2 linked regions of the Piscinibacter gummiphilus genome follow. The protein of the gene in region 2 binds, or shares a complex with, the protein of the main gene of each other region. Links are inferred from orthologs where the notes say so. Each region holds a gene or a part of one and is shown on either strand. Other genes may lie near its edges. The genes, in order: A4W93_RS07850 and smc.

The links.
Region 1: the proteins of smc (region 2) and A4W93_RS07850 are in contact, whole or in part, in a crystal structure (PDB 3ZGX), measured with the Bacillus subtilis proteins. The link is inferred for Piscinibacter gummiphilus from one-to-one orthologs.

What each region holds. Positions count from the first base shown.
Region 1 is NZ_CP015118.1:1,735,547-1,742,060, forward strand. The notes cover bases 3,676-6,514. They hold A4W93_RS07850 (segregation and condensation protein A), read right to left. Parts: upstream 5,594-6,514; coding sequence 4,757-5,593; downstream 3,676-4,756. Other genes in these bases: panB (3-methyl-2-oxobutanoate hydroxymethyltransferase), read right to left, coding at 3,676-3,697; bioB (biotin synthase BioB), read right to left, coding at 3,694-4,689; A4W93_RS07855 (DUF3460 family protein), read right to left, coding at 5,625-5,825; A4W93_RS07860 (hypothetical protein), read right to left, coding at 5,886-6,514. Outside these bases: A4W93_RS07825 (hypothetical protein), read left to right, coding at 1-1,312; A4W93_RS07830 (hypothetical protein), read left to right, coding at 1,347-2,021; panC (pantoate--beta-alanine ligase), read right to left, coding at 2,028-2,861; more of panB, read right to left, coding at 2,873-3,675. UniProt on the Bacillus subtilis protein: Participates in chromosomal partition during cell division. May act via the formation of a condensin-like complex containing Smc and ScpB that pull DNA away from mid-cell into both cell halves.
Region 2 is NZ_CP015118.1:2,220,932-2,228,684, reverse strand. What follows is about bases 2,154-6,231. They hold smc (chromosome segregation protein SMC), read right to left. Parts: upstream 5,870-6,231; coding sequence 2,354-5,869; downstream 2,154-2,353. Other genes in these bases: queF (preQ(1) synthase), read left to right, coding at 6,038-6,231; A4W93_RS10150 (cell division protein FtsZ), read right to left, coding at 2,154-2,340. Outside these bases: A4W93_RS10165 (sigma-54 dependent transcriptional regulator), read right to left, coding at 1-244; A4W93_RS10160 (hypothetical protein), read left to right, coding at 595-792; A4W93_RS10155 (hypothetical protein), read left to right, coding at 905-1,108; A4W93_RS29610 (hypothetical protein), read left to right, coding at 1,127-1,264; more of A4W93_RS10150, read right to left, coding at 1,279-2,153; more of queF, read left to right, coding at 6,232-6,526; A4W93_RS10135 (NADPH-dependent FMN reductase), read left to right, coding at 6,630-7,187; A4W93_RS10130 (SET domain-containing protein), read left to right, coding at 7,243-7,623; A4W93_RS10125 (glycerophosphodiester phosphodiesterase), read left to right, coding at 7,715-7,753. UniProt on the Bacillus subtilis protein: Required for chromosome condensation and partitioning.

The sequences.
Region 1 (6,514 bases), 480 kb from region 2 along the record:
CGCGCAGATGTCCGCGGCCGCGGACACGCTCGGCCGGGTCGAGCTGGCACCCGGCAGCAAACTCCTGTACGACCCGCGGGCGAACCAGCCCGAGGTGTCGCGCGCCGGGCTGCCGGAGCTGAAGGTGCCGCAGATCGACGCGGACGTCTACTACAAAACCGCCGACGGCGTGGTTCACCTCGATGGCGCGAAGGCCTCGCCCGAAGCGCTGTCGAACGAAGTGCAGAAGGCGAGGGACAAGGGGGCCGACAGCCAGCTGGGCCGCCAGTCCGAATGGGAGCGGGCCAACTCCGTGCAGGATCCTCGCCGCCTCGGCATGTTCGTGCTCGACAGCGGTCCGGGCTTCAGCCACCTGATGGACGGCAAGAACGTCGCGAAGCTCGCCGAGCTGGCCAACAACGACCTCGACGCGCGCCGCTTCGTCGTGGGCGACCGTGCCTACTCGGTCAACGACTTCAAGCAGATCATCGGCGACGCGAAGGTCAAGGCCGACGCCCACGTGGCGACGTTGCGCCAGCAGCACCTCGACGCGGGCGGCGATCCGAAAGCGTTCAAGCCGGGCCCGGCCTACGCCGAGTTCTACCGCAGCACCGCCTCCAGCACCGAGCAGGTGGCGCGCAGCTACGGCGCCACCTACGGCGAAGCCCGCCCGCCGCTCAAACCCCTCGACCCGGCCTCGCTGCCGAGCCTGAAGCAGGGCGGCGCGTTCGGTGCCGTGGCGGCCGGTGGCCTGACGTTCGTGCGGGTCGCGTCCGACGGGAAGCTGACGCTGGGCGACGCGGGCGAGGTCGCGAAACACACGGCGCTTGGCGGCGCCACGGGCGTGGTGGCGGCGGCGGGCGAAAAGGCCGTGACCCCGGTGATCGACCGTGCCATCGGCGCCACGGTGCAGCGCACCGCCACGTCGGTGGCGGGCCGCGTCGCGAGCCAGTCGTCGGCCGAGGCGACGGCCGCCTTCGGCGCGGGCGCCCGCACGCTGGTGTCGCGGGCGGGTGGCGCCACCGTCGTGGGCGCGGTGATCGCCACCGGCATCTCCGCGTACGAGAACCGCGATGGCCTTGCCAAGGGCGACTCGAAGGCCATCGGCAACGTGACGGCGGACGCCACCGTCGCCGTGGGATCGATCGCCGCCGCCACGGCCGCGGGTGCCGCCATCGGCAGTGTCGTGCCGGTCGCCGGCACGGCCGTCGGCGCGGTGGTGGGCCTCGCGGTGGGTGTGGGCGTGGCCTACGGCGCGCAGATCTCGGGCGCGCGGGACGCCGTCGCCAACACGGTGTCCGGCTGGGTCGACGGGGTCAAGGGCTGGTTCTGACGCGGCGGGTGTGCGCCTGCGCGATGATCGGGGCATGAGCCTCTTCTCCTTCAGCCGCAAGGCGCCTGCCCGCATCGAACCCGACGGCCTCTCGGGTCCCGATGCCCGCGAGGCCTGGCATCTGCACGGCCTGGGCCCGGGCCCGGCGGACCGCCACGCTCGTTTCGCCCGGCTCGCCGAGGTGCTGGCGCGGCTGACCGTCGACGACTTCGTGGTGCTCGGGCTGCTGAAACGCCCCAGGGACCGGTTCCACACCGGCAGCTACGGCGCCGAGGATGACGGCTCCGGTGCGGGCACGCTGTGTTTCACCGTCAGCCCCGAGGGGCGGCGCCAGGCCCTGGAATGGAGGCCCGACGGCGGGGACGGCAGCGACCTGTGGGTGGACGGCCGGCCGGTCGACGGCCCTCGCGATGCCACGGGGCTGCTGCCCCTGGATGGTCCGGGCGCCTGGTGCGGCGAGCGCATCCACCTCACCCCCTTCGTGCCGGACGAGCATCCGCTGCAGGACTGGACCGAGCCCTTCTCGCGCGGCGTGCAGCGCGGCGCGCTGCTGGTGGATGCCGTCACCGGCCGCCAGTGGACCGAACTGCCCGGCGCGGACGAGCTGTGGTCCTTCCCGATCGGCCGCGAGGTCGGCAGTGAACTGCTGTTGTTCGCCGACCCCGAGGCCCGCGACGCGGGCCGCGTCAGCCGTCGAGTGCCGCTCTGACTTGCCTCAGAACTCGAGGTTGTCGATCAGCCGGGTGGTGCCCAGGCGTGCTGCGCCCAGCACCACCAGCGGCCCGGCGAGGTCGCCGGCGTCCGGCGGCAGCAGGTCGTCGCGGCGGCGCACCGTGAGGTAGTCGGGCGCCCAGCCCTGGGCCATGAGCGTTGCGGCGCCTTCGGCTTCCGCCACGTGCAGCGACGACGGGTCGAGGCGCACGCGATTCGCGATCTGGCGCAGGGCCTGCGACAGGGCCACGGCCTGCTGGCGCTGCTCGGGGCTCAGGTAGCCGTTGCGGGACGACAGCGCGAGGCCGTCGTCGGCGCGCGACGTGTCGATGCCTTCCACCGTGATGGGCAGCGCGAACTGCCGCGCCATCTGCCGGATCACGGCGAGCTGCTGGTAGTCCTTCTTGCCGAACACGGCCACGCGCGGCTGCACGCACTGGAACAGCTTCATCACGACCGTGCACACGCCGGTGAAGAACCCGGGGCGGAAGTGGCCCTCGAGGATGTCGGCGATCGCGGGGTCGGGGTGGACCTTGAAGGTCTGCGGCTGCGGGTACAGCTCGGATTCCTGCGGCGCGAACACGAAGCTCGCGCCGGCGCCGCGCAGCAGGTCGGCGTCGCGCTCCAGCGTGCGCGGGTAGGTGTCGAAGTCCTCGTGGGGCGCGAACTGCAGGCGGTTCACGAAGATGCTGACGACGACCGGCAGGCCGTGCGTGCGGGCCTGGCGCACGAGGGCGAGGTGGCCTTCGTGCAGGTTGCCCATCGTCGGCACGAACGCGCAGGCGCCGGGGCCCGGCAGGGCCGCGCGCAGCGCGTCGATGGTGTGGAGGATCTGCATGCGCGGGGAGGTCAGTACGCGTGGAGCGTGTTGTCGGGGAAGCGGCGGGCCTTCACGTCGGCCACGTAGGTGGACACGGCCTCGGAGATGGACGACGACCCTTCCATGAAGTTGCGCACGAAGCGCGGCAGCTTGCCCTGGGTCACGCCCAGCATGTCGTGCAGCACGAGCACCTGGCCCGAGCACTCGACGCCACCGCCGATGCCGATGGTGGCCATGGACACGTTTTTCGTGACTTCGCGCGCGGCGGCCGCGGTGACGAGCTCGAGCACGCACATGGCCGCGCCCGCGTCCGACAGTTCCTTCGCGTGGCGCACGAGCGTGGCCACGGCGTCGTCGCCCTTGCCCTGGATGCGGTAGCCGCCCAGCGCGTGCACGGTCTGCGGCGTGAGGCCCAGGTGGGCGCACACGGGCACGCCGCGGTCGACGAGGAAGCGCACGGTGTCGGCCGTCCAGCCGCCGCCTTCGAGCTTGACCATGTGCGCACCGGCCTGCATCAGCGCGGTGGCGCTGCGCATGGCCTGGCTGGGCGACTCCTGGTACGAGCCGAACGGCAGGTCGCCGATGACCCACGCCGTGCGGTTGGCGCCGGCGACGATGCGCGTGTGGTACGCCATCTCGTCCAGCGTGACGGGCAGCGTGGTGGTCTGGCCCTGCACCACCATGCCCAGCGAATCACCGATCAGGATGCAGTCGACGCCCGCGTGGTCGAGCACGCGCGCGAAGCTCGCGTCGTAGCAGGTGAGCATCGCGATGGGTTCGCCGGCCGCCTGCATCTCGCGCAGGCGGTGCAGTGTGACGGGCTTGCGCGACGGGGCCGTGGTGGTGCCGCTCATGACGTGGTCATCCCGAGTTTGTCGAGCAGGTTGCGGTCGGCGGTGAAGGCCGGGTTGCCGGTGGTCAGCAGCTTGTCGCCGTAGAAGATGGAGTTGGCGCCGGCCATGAAACACATGGCCTGGATGGCTTCGCCCAGTTCCTGGCGGCCGGCCGACAGGCGCACGCGCGACTTCGGCATCGTGATGCGGGCCACGGCGATGGTGCGCACGAATTCCAGCGGGTCGAGCTTGACCGTGCCGTGCAGCGGCGTGCCTTCGACCTGCACGAGGTTGTTGATGGGCACCGACTCGGGGTACGGGTCGAGGTTGGCCAGCGCGGCGATCAGGCCGGCGCGCTGCGTGCGCGTCTCGCCGAGGCCCACGATGCCGCCGCTGCAGACCTTCACGCCGGCGGTGCGCACCTTGTTGAGCGTGTCGAGGCGGTCCTCGAACTGGCGCGTGCCGATGATGTCGGTGTACTTGTCCGGCGCGGTGTCGATGTTGTGGTTGTAGTAGTCGAGGCCGGCGTCGCGCAGCTGCTCGGCATGGCCCTCGTCGAGCATGCCCAGCGTGGCGCAGGTCTCGAGGCCGAGGTTCTTCACGGCGGAGATCAGTTCGGCGACCTTCTCGACGTCGCGGTCCTTCGGGCTGCGCCAGGCGGCCCCCATGCAGAAGCGCGTGGCGCCGGCGGCCTGGGCGGCGCGGGCCGCGTCGAGCACGGCCTCGGCGCCCATCAGCTTGCTGGCCTCGACGCCGGTGTCGTAGCGGGCGGCCTGCGGGCAGTACGAGCAGTCTTCCGGGCAGCCGCCGGTCTTGATCGACAGCAGCGTGGACAGCTGCACGTTGGTGGGGTCGAAGTTCTCGCGGTGCACCGTCTGGGCGCGGAACATCAGTTCGGGGAACGGCAGGTCGAACAGGGCCTCGATGGCTTCGACCGACCAGCGTTCGGCGGCTTGCGTTGCTGCGGGTTGCGCGGCGGCGCGGGGGTGGATGCGAACGGCGGTTTCTTGCATGTCTCGAACCTCTGGACGGTGTGACCGCGCAGTCTAACGAAGCCCTGGCGGTGCGGGGATGATCGTCTTAGGCGGGCTGGTAGGCCAGCCGCACGTAGATGGGAGCGAATGCCTCGGCCTGTGTCACTTCGAGCAGGTGCTCGCGTGAAAGTTCGAGCATCGCGATGAAGGTGACCACGAGCACCTGCGGGCCGCGGGTGACGTCGAACAGGTCCTCGAAGGTGGCGAAGCGGCGGCCCTGAAGGCGCTTGAGCACGATGGTCATGTGCTCGCGCACGCTCAGCTCCTCGCGGCTGATGGTGTGGTGCTGGTTGAGCTTCGCGCGCTTGAGGATGTCGAGCCAGGCGGCGCGCAGCTCGTCGGCGTCGACGTCGGGGAAGCGGGTGACGAGCGACTGCTCGACGTGGATCTGCGCCCGCAGGAAGTCGCGCCCGACCACGGGCAGCGCGTCGATGCGCGCGGCCGCGAGCTTCATCTGCTCGTACTCGAGCAGGCGGCGCACGAGTTCGGCCCGGGGGTCTTCGGCTTCCTCGCCCTCGGCCGCCTTCTTCGGCGGCAGCAGCATGCGCGACTTGATCTCGATCAGCATCGCCGCCATCAGCAGGTACTCGCTCGCCAGTTCCAGGTTGGTCTTGCGGATCTGGTCGACGTACGCGAGGTACTGCGCCGTGACGTTGGCGAGGGGGATGTCGAGGATGTTGAAGTTCTGCTTGCGGATCAGGTACAGCAGCAGGTCGAGCGGGCCCTCGAACGCCTCCAGGAACACCTCCAGCGCATCCGGCGGGATGTACAGGTCGGTCGGCATCGCGAACAGCGGCTCGCCGTACAGGCGGGCCACGGCGACGTGGTCGACCACGCTGGGCGAGATCGTGTCGTCGGGCGACCGGGAGAGGTCGGTGTCCATCGTCACGGGACGGAAGAGCGGTGCAGGACGCTCAGCGCTTGGTCTGGTAGACGTACGGCTGCTGCGGGACGCGCGCGTCGCGGTACTCGGCCTGGGCGTCGGCGTCGATCGGGCGGTCCCACAGGAGGGCGCGGCCCTGGCGCTGCTCGGCCTCGAGCGTGGGCTTCTTGGCCTTCAGGGTTTCGATGAACGACGTGACGTCGGACTTGTAGGGCTTCCAGAACAACGGCATGGTGAGGGCGCCCGGAGGGCACAGAGGCAACGGCGGCGATTTTAACCCCCGGAGGCGATCTCAGGCTTCGATGCGCCGCGCGTTCTCGGCGAGCTTCAGGAACTGGCTGGGTTCTCCGGTGATCCAGCGGGCCAGCTCGTCGAGCAGCCCCGTGCCGACGGCGTGGGCCGGGAACTCGGCGGTCACGGTTTCCAGGGCGTCGAGGTTCGCGATGCGGAACGTGACGCGGGCCTGATCGTGGTCGGGGTGCAGTTTCACCGAGAGCACCACGTCGGCCACGAACCGGAACTGCACGTGGATCAGGCGACCGTTGTCGGGGTCGCGGCGGGTGTCGATGTCGGCGGTGATGCCGGCCTGGCGCAGCCGGGCTTCCAGGCGCTCGACCTCGGGCGGGAAGTCCTTGGTCATCGTGACCGTCTGGCCCGACGTCTGCACGCCGTGGAGCACGACGTGGTCGAAGACCTCCTGGTCGCGGTGGCGCTTGCGCCGGGAGTCGACCTTGAAGTCGCCCCGGGTGAGGCCGTCGAGCGGGGTGCGGTTGTCGAGCGAGAAGCGCACCCGGGGCCGCAACTGCAGCACGTTGAGCTGCGGGGCCAGTTCCATGAAGTAGGCGAGTGTGGTCTTGCAGGCCGCGTCGGTGAGTGCGGCGTTGCGTGCGAGCGAGGCGGCGTCGACGGTCTGCTGTGTCT
Region 2 (7,753 bases):
CGAACACGCCGACCCACTCGAGCCCGTTGTGCGTCTGCAGGAACGTGTGCAGGTCCTCCAGGGCCTCGTCGGAGAACTCGTGCGTGATCAGCAGCCCGACGAGGTACCGGTGCTGGTGCAGCAGCCGGTGCGCCGACTTGAGGTCGGCCGCGACGGCCACGTCCCAGCCCGCGTCCCGGAGGTGGTCGCACACCCGGGCATCGTCGTGTCGGGGCACGACGCACAGGATCTTTCGCTCGCCCATACCGCTTGCTCCCCAGAGGCACTGCTGGACCCGACTCCCCGTGCGGGCCTGCGCCTTTCGCCTTCTCTCGACACGAACGGCCGCCCCGGGCCTTGCCATCCGGCCCGCCCGGGTGTGTCCCCGGGGCTGCCGCGCCGTTCGATCGTTCCGCTGGTTGTCCCCGGTGTGTTCTCGGCCCGCGACCGTTTCGTGACGGCGCGGCGGTGACGGGATTCTGCGAGCCTGCACTCGCCTCGCGTCCCCCGCGAACGGGGGTGTGGCCGGAACGCCGAATCCCCCCGAACGCGTGTTCCGCGCGTCATGCGCGGATCGCAGAATTCAAGCACACCCGCACCACGGAGGACAAACAAATGGATGCCCACTACCTGCCCGCATTCGACCAAGCCATGCAGTTCCTGTTCGAGCGTCATGGCAATTCGATCAGCGAAGACCTCGTCCAGGCCTACTGCGCCTGCGGCTACCTCCGCGATGCCGACGGCGTGCTGACCCTCACCGACCGCGGCCGCGCCGAGCTGCGCCGCCGCCGCCAGGCCACGGCTGTCAGTTGAAGCGGGACTGGTGTCGGACATTCCCGACACCACGCCGCGGGCACACCCTACGCACGCGGCTCGAAAGGCCTCCCAGACTGTGGTCCCGGACGTTCAACTCAGGGAGCAGTACATGAGTGATCGCACCAACTGGCACGAGTCGACCATTCCGATGGACGGGCAACAGATGCTCGTCCGCACCCGCCACCTGCCCGACGGGTGGGACTGGCAGGTTCGACTGGGAGACGAATGCGTGAGCAACAGCAGCGGCCTCGCCGACACCCAGGAACGCGCCATCTCGGCCGCGATCCACGAGGCGGCCGCACGGGCGATCTGACCGCGAGGCCTCGCCACCATGAGCCGCCGCCACGAACCTCCGCCACCCGGCCGTCCCGAGCCGGGTGAACTGCCCGTCGAACCCGACCAGGGTGCGATCCCGCCGCCGGGGGAGGAAGAGGACGAGCAGCAGGAGAAGACCCCGGCGCCCACCTGAGCACGCGGGTCAGGTCAACTGAACAGCCGCCGCGCCGCCGGCGACCCGGCCGCCAGGTCCCGCGTGGCCAGCGCCTCGTACAGGCGCCCCAGTTCACCCCCGATGGCCGCGAAGCCCTGCGGGCTCAGCGGGTGGCCGTTGTCGTCGACCACGGCCGCGTCCATCCCGAGCGACAGGGCCTGCGCGCTCGCCTGCCAGGCGGCGAACGGGTAGGAGGCCGCATCGGTCTGGGGCACGTCGAAGCTCAGCGTCACGTCGCGCACGGCGGCCTGGTTCGGGTCGTCGGCCAGCGCGGCCTGGGCGTCGTAGCTCAGCACCAGCACCGGAGGCGCGCCGTCCTCGGCCGCGGGCAGCACCATGCGGCCGGGCACCGCACCGGCGATGAAGCCGTGGCGGGCGGCGTGCTGCTGGATGTAGCCCACGCTCCAGGCGGCCTGGCGCGCGTTCAGGTGCACGGCGAGCTGCGCGTCGTGCTGGCTCGCGAAGCCGTCCAGCTCGCGGGCACGGCCCACGATGTCGAGCATGTCGGGAAAATCGACCAGCGCGCCCACCAGCTCGGCGAAGCCCTGCACCTTCTGCACGAACTCGGAGAACTCGATCTCGTTGAGCCCGCCGGTGCGGTTGGCCAGCTGCACGCCGGCCTGGAACTCGCGGTAGCGGCGGCCCGGCTGGGGCATCTCCCACTCGCCGTTCTCGACGTTGAGGCCCTCGATCAGGAACGGCTTCGTGCCGGCGCGGCGCGTGGGCGGCAGGTGCGACAGCGCCATGTCGCCGCTCACGGGCGCCTCCACCGTCAGCGAGGCGATGCCGTCGATCAGCGCGTCGATGCGGGCGCTGGAACGACGCGGCATCAGCAGCTGCGGTTCGGGCCGGTGGTCCTCGCTGTCGCCGAAGCCGGGTTCGGTGCGTTCGGCGGGCACGTCGCCCATCACCGGCTCGCGCGCCTCGGCCGGGGCCTGCACGGGAGCCGACGGCCGACGGGGCCCCGCCTTGCGGGCCTGCCAGGCGCCGTGCGCCACCACGCCCGCGAGCACCACACCGCCGACACACGCCAGCGCAATCGTCAAGTTGTCCATCGAACTTCGATCCTCAGGCGGCCTGGACCATGCCCACGGCCGCTTCCATGTCGACCGCGACGATGCGCGAGACACCCTGCTCCTGCATGGTGACGCCGATGAGCTGCTCGGCCATCTCCATCGCGATCTTGTTGTGGCTGATGAACAGGAACTGCGTGCCGGAGGACATGGTCTTCACGAGCTTCGCGTAGCGTTCGGTGTTCGCGTCGTCGAGCGGGGCGTCCACCTCGTCCAGCAGGCAGAACGGCGCCGGGTTCAGCTGGAAGATGGCGAACACGAGCGCGATGGCCGTGAGCGCCTTCTCGCCGCCCGACAGCAGGTGGATGGTGCTGTTCTTCTTGCCCGGGGGCTGCGCCATCACCTGCACGCCGGCGTCGAGGATCTCGTCGCCCGTCATGATGAGCTTCGCGTTGCCCCCGCCGAACAGGCTCGGGAACATGCGGCCGAACCCTTCGTTGACCTGGTTGAACGTGGCCATCAGCAGGTCGCGCGTCTCGAGGTCGATCTTGTGGATCGCGTTCTCGAGTGTGTTGATGGCCTCGGTCAGGTCGGCGTTCTGCGCATCGAGGAAGGTCTTGCGTTCGCGCGACGACGTGAGTTCGTCGAGCGCCGCGAGGTTCACCGCGCCGAGCGCGTTGATCTCGCGGCCGATGCGGTCGATCTCGCCCTGCAGGCCGTAGAGCTTCACGCCGTTCTCGGAGATGTTCTGCTCGAGCGCGGCGAGGTCCACCTCGGCCGCGGTGAGCTGCTCCATGTACTGGGCGCCGCCCAGCTGCGCGGCCTGCTCTTCCAGCTGCAGCTTCGTGATGCGGTCGCGCAGCGGCTGCAGGCTCTGCTCGTGCGACAGGCGCTGCTCGTCGAGCTTACGAAGTCGCAGCGTCAGGTCGTCGTATTCGCTGCGCTTGGCGCCGAGGGCCGACTCCCGGTCCAGGCGCACGGCGAGCGCGGCCTCCAGGCCCACCTGGGCCGAGGCGTCGGTCAGGCGGCCCAGTTCCTCGCGCAGCTGCGCCTCGGTCTGCGCATTGCCCTGCACCTGCTGGGCGGACGTCTCGAGGCTGCGCTGCAGCTCGCCGCGGCGGGCGGCCAGCGCCCGCGAGGCGAACTGCGCTTCCTGGGCCTGGCGTTCGAGGGAACGCAGCTGCTCGCGCGCATCGGCCAAGCGGCGCTCGGCGGCGATCACGCCCTCCTCCAGCTCGGCGTGGCGCTCCTGCGTGGTGGCGAGCTGCATGTCGAGTTCCTCGAACCGCGCCTCGCCCGTGGCGCGGCGCTCGTGCAGTTCCTCGAGCTGCGCGTCGATCTCGCCCAGTTCCTCGTCGAGCTGGCCCCGGCGCGCGCTGGTCTGTTCGGCCTGCTGCGACAGGCGCAGCAGTTCCACCTGCATCTGGTGGGCCTTCGTCTGCGTCTCGCCGGCCTCGCGGCGTGCGGTGACGAGGCGCTGGGACGCATCGGTGTACGCGGCCTCGGCCCGCACCAGGCTGCCTCGGCTCTCCTCGGCGATCAGGGTCTGCGCCCGGAGCTCGCGCTCCAGGTTCTCGATCTCCTGCGCGCGGGCGAGCATGCCGGCCTGCTCCGAGTCGGGCGCGTAGAACGCGACCGAGAACTGGCCCACGGCATGGCCCTCGCGGGTCATGATCATCTCGCCGTGGGTGAGCTTGTCGCGCGCGGCCATGGCCTCGTCGATGCTGCCGGCGGTGTAGACACCTTCGAGCCAGTCGTTGAGCAACGCCTTCAGGCCCGCGTCACCCAGGCGCAGCAGGTCCGACAGGCGGGGCAGCGTCTGGTGGGTGTTGGCGATGGCGCCCTGCGGCGGGCTGTAGAAGGCGAGCTTGGCCGGCGGCGCGTCGAGCGCGAAGGCGCGCACCGTCTCCAGGCGGCCCACCTCCAGCGCGCTGAGCTTCTCGCGCAGGGCCGATTCCAGCGCGGTCTCCCAGCCGGTCTCGATGTGCACCTTCTTCCACAGGCCCTGCATGTCCTCGAGGCCGTGTTTCGCGAGCCAGGGCTTGAGCTTGCCCTCGGTCTGCACCTTCTCCTGCAGTGCGCGCAGCGCGTCGAGGCGCGCGCTGAGGTCGGACTGCTTCGCGGTGTCGGCGTTGACCTGCTCCTGCTTCGTGCGGCGGTCGTCGTCGAGCGCGGGCACGTGTTCGGTGAGTTCGTGCAGGCGTTCGTCGGCGACGGCACGGGCTTCCTCGGCGACGGCGAACTGCGCCTTGAGGTCGCCCAGGCGGTCGAGGTCGGGCACGGCGAGCTGGCGGCGTTCGGTGTCGAGCTTCTCGCGGCGCTGCTGGAACTGCCGGTTCTGGTCCTCGATGTTGCGGCTGTCGGCCGCGAGCACCTGGATCTGCTGCTGCACGCCGGCCACGGCGGTGCGCTGCTCGTTGCTGCGGTTCTGCGCGGTGCGCACCGCGTCTTCCACGGCGGGCAGGTTGCCGGCCTGTTCCTCGGCCTGCGCGGCGAGCACCTCGCTCTGCTCGTCGGCACCGGCGATCTGGCCGGCGATGGTCTCGAGTTCTTCCTCGGCCTGCGCCTGGCGTTCCGCCCAGGTCTCGTTCTGCACCTTGAGTTCGACGAGGCGCTGCTCCACGCGCTGCCGTCCCTCGACGACGTAGCGGATGCGTTCTTCCAGGCGGCTGACTTCCAGCGCGGCTTCGGCGAGCGCACCCTGGGCCGCGTGCAGCTCGTCGCTCGCGGCGTAGTGGGCCTGGCGCACGGTTTCGAGTTCGGCCTCGCCGTGGCGCAGCTCGGCGGTGCGCGCTTCCAGCGCGTTGGTGGCCTCGAGCACGTCGCGGCGCACGCGCTCCTGCTCGCTCGCGGCGTCGCGGTGCTTCAGGAACCACAGCTGGTGCAGCTTCAGCGTGCCGGCTTCCTGCAGGCCGCGGTATTTCGTGGCGACCTCGGCCTGCTTCTCGAGCTTCTCGAGGTTGCTGCCCAACTCGCGGAGGATGTCCTCGACGCGGGTGAGGTTCTCGCGGGTGTCCTTCAGCCGGTTCTCGGTCTCGCGCCGGCGTTCCTTGTACTTGGACACGCCCGCGGCTTCCTCGAGGAACAGGCGCAGCTCCTCCGGCTTGCTCTCGATGATGCGGCTGATGGTGCCCTGGCCGATGATGGCGTAGGCGCGCGGCCCGAGGCCCGTGCCGAGGAACACGTCCTGCACGTCGCGGCGGCGCACGGGCTGGTTGTTGATGAAGTAGCTGCTGGTGCCGTCGCGCGTGAGCACGCGGCGCACGGCGATCTCGGTGAACTGGTTCCACTGGCCGCCGGCGCGGGCGTCCTCGTTGCTGAACACCAGTTCGACGCTGGCGCGGCTCGCGCCCTTGCGGTTGCCCGAGCCGCTGAAGATCACGTCCTGCATCGACTCGCCGCGCAGTTCGCTGGCCTTCGATTCGCCGAGCACCCAGCGCACCGCGTCCATGATGTTGGACTTGCCGCAGCCGTTCGGCCCCACCACCCCCACCAGCTGGCCCGGCAACTGGAAATGCGTGGGCTCGGCAAACGACTTGAAGCCCGAGAGCTTGATGGAGTTCAGACGCATGGGAGGTTTGGCCCTTGGACAAGGGCGGCCTGGACCGCCGAATTTCCAGCTAAGTGCTTGATTTATCTGACAAAATTATCCGACGGCGGAGCGTCCGGCGAGGGGCGATGATACCATCGGCCCTCCCGCAAAACCCCGTCCCGACCCGACCGATCCGCCATGGCCAAGATGTCCTCCAAAGTCGCCCCGCCCAAGAACAAGTCCGCCGCGGCCGTGGGCCACCGCGAGAAGCCGGCCACGCCCCCGAGCGCGCCCAGCAAGCAGCTCGACGTGTTCGCGAACCCCACCCCGAAGCGCGACTACGCGATCCAGTTCCAGGTGCCCGAGTTCACCTGCCACTGCCCGCTGACCGGCCAGCCCGACTTCGCCCACTTCACGATCGACATGATCGCGGACAAGCTGTGCGTCGAGCTCAAGAGCCTGAAGATGTACATGTGGAGCTACCGCCACGAGGGCGCCTTCCACGAGAAGGTGACGAACGACATCCTCGACGACATCGTGCGCGCCACCGACCCGCGCTTCATCCGCATCACCGCGAAGTGGTACGTGCGCGGCGGCATCTACACGAACGTCGTGGCCGAGCACCGCAAGAAGGGCTGGAAGCCGCAGCCCGTGGTGGTGATGCCCGCCCACACCGTCGCCACCGGCCTGGCCTGACCCGGGCAAAGCCCTGCGGGCGCGCCGTGTTTGCGGCGGCCGATTGCGGACGGGCCGCCGTTGCATGAGGATGGCGGCTCCTCACCCGCAGAAGGACACGCCCATGGCCCCCCCTCGCAACGTCGCCGTCATCGTCGGCAGCCTCCGCAAGGCCTCGCTGAACCGCAAGCTCGCCCTGGCCATCGCGGCCCTGGCCCCGCCCACGCTGAAGCTGTCCATCGTGGAGATCGGCGACCTGCCGCTCTTCAACGAGGAGTGGGAGGCCAATCCGCCGAAGCCCGCCGCGGACTTCAAGGCCGCCATCCAGGCCGCCGACGCGGTGCTGTTCGTCACCCCCGAGTACAACCGCTCGGTGCCGGGCGCGCTGAAGAACGCGATCGACGTGGCCTCGCGCCCCTACGGCAAGAGCGCCTGGAGCGGCAAGCCGGGCGCCGTGATCAGCGCTTCGCCCGGGGCCATCGGCGGCTACGGGGCCAACCACCACTTGCGCCAGTCCTGCGTGTTCCTGAACATCCCGCTGCTGCCCCACGAGGCGTACATCGGGCAGGCGCACACCCTGTTCGACGACGCCGGAAACCTCAAGAACGATGGCACCAAGGATTTCCTCAATCAGTTCCTCGCCCGCTTCGGCCCCTGGATCGAAAGCAACCTCCCCAAGTGAGGCCGGCGAGCCGGCGCCGCGCCGGTGGCCGGCGTACCAGAAGTACGACGTCGACGTGCGCGCGAGCGCCATCGACGGCCAGGGTGTGTTCGCCGCCGAGCCCATCCCGCGCTGGACCAAGATCGGCGAGATCCGCGGGCAGTCGATCAGCGTGATCGAGGCCCGCATCCGCGCCACCCGCCACGAGCGGGTGATGATCGTGGAGATCTCGCCCGACAAGGCCATCGACTTCCACAAGTCGACCGACCCGATGCGCTACACGAACCACTCGTGCGACGCCAACGCCCGCCTGGCCGTGCAGAACGGGCGGGTCGAGTTCTACTCCCTCCGCGCCATCTCGCCGGGCGAGGAGATCACCGTGAGCTACGGCGAGACCCACCACGAGGGCCGGCTGGCCTGCCGGTGCGGCGCCCCGGGGTGTTCCGGGAAGCTCTGACGACACGTCCTGTCACGCGGAGGTCCATCCGCGTCACGACACCGTCACCGCGCGGGCCTAGGGTCCTCGTTTTCAACGAGGAGAACGTTCCATGCGCCTTTCCTTCCTCGGCCTGGCCCTGGCCTGCGCC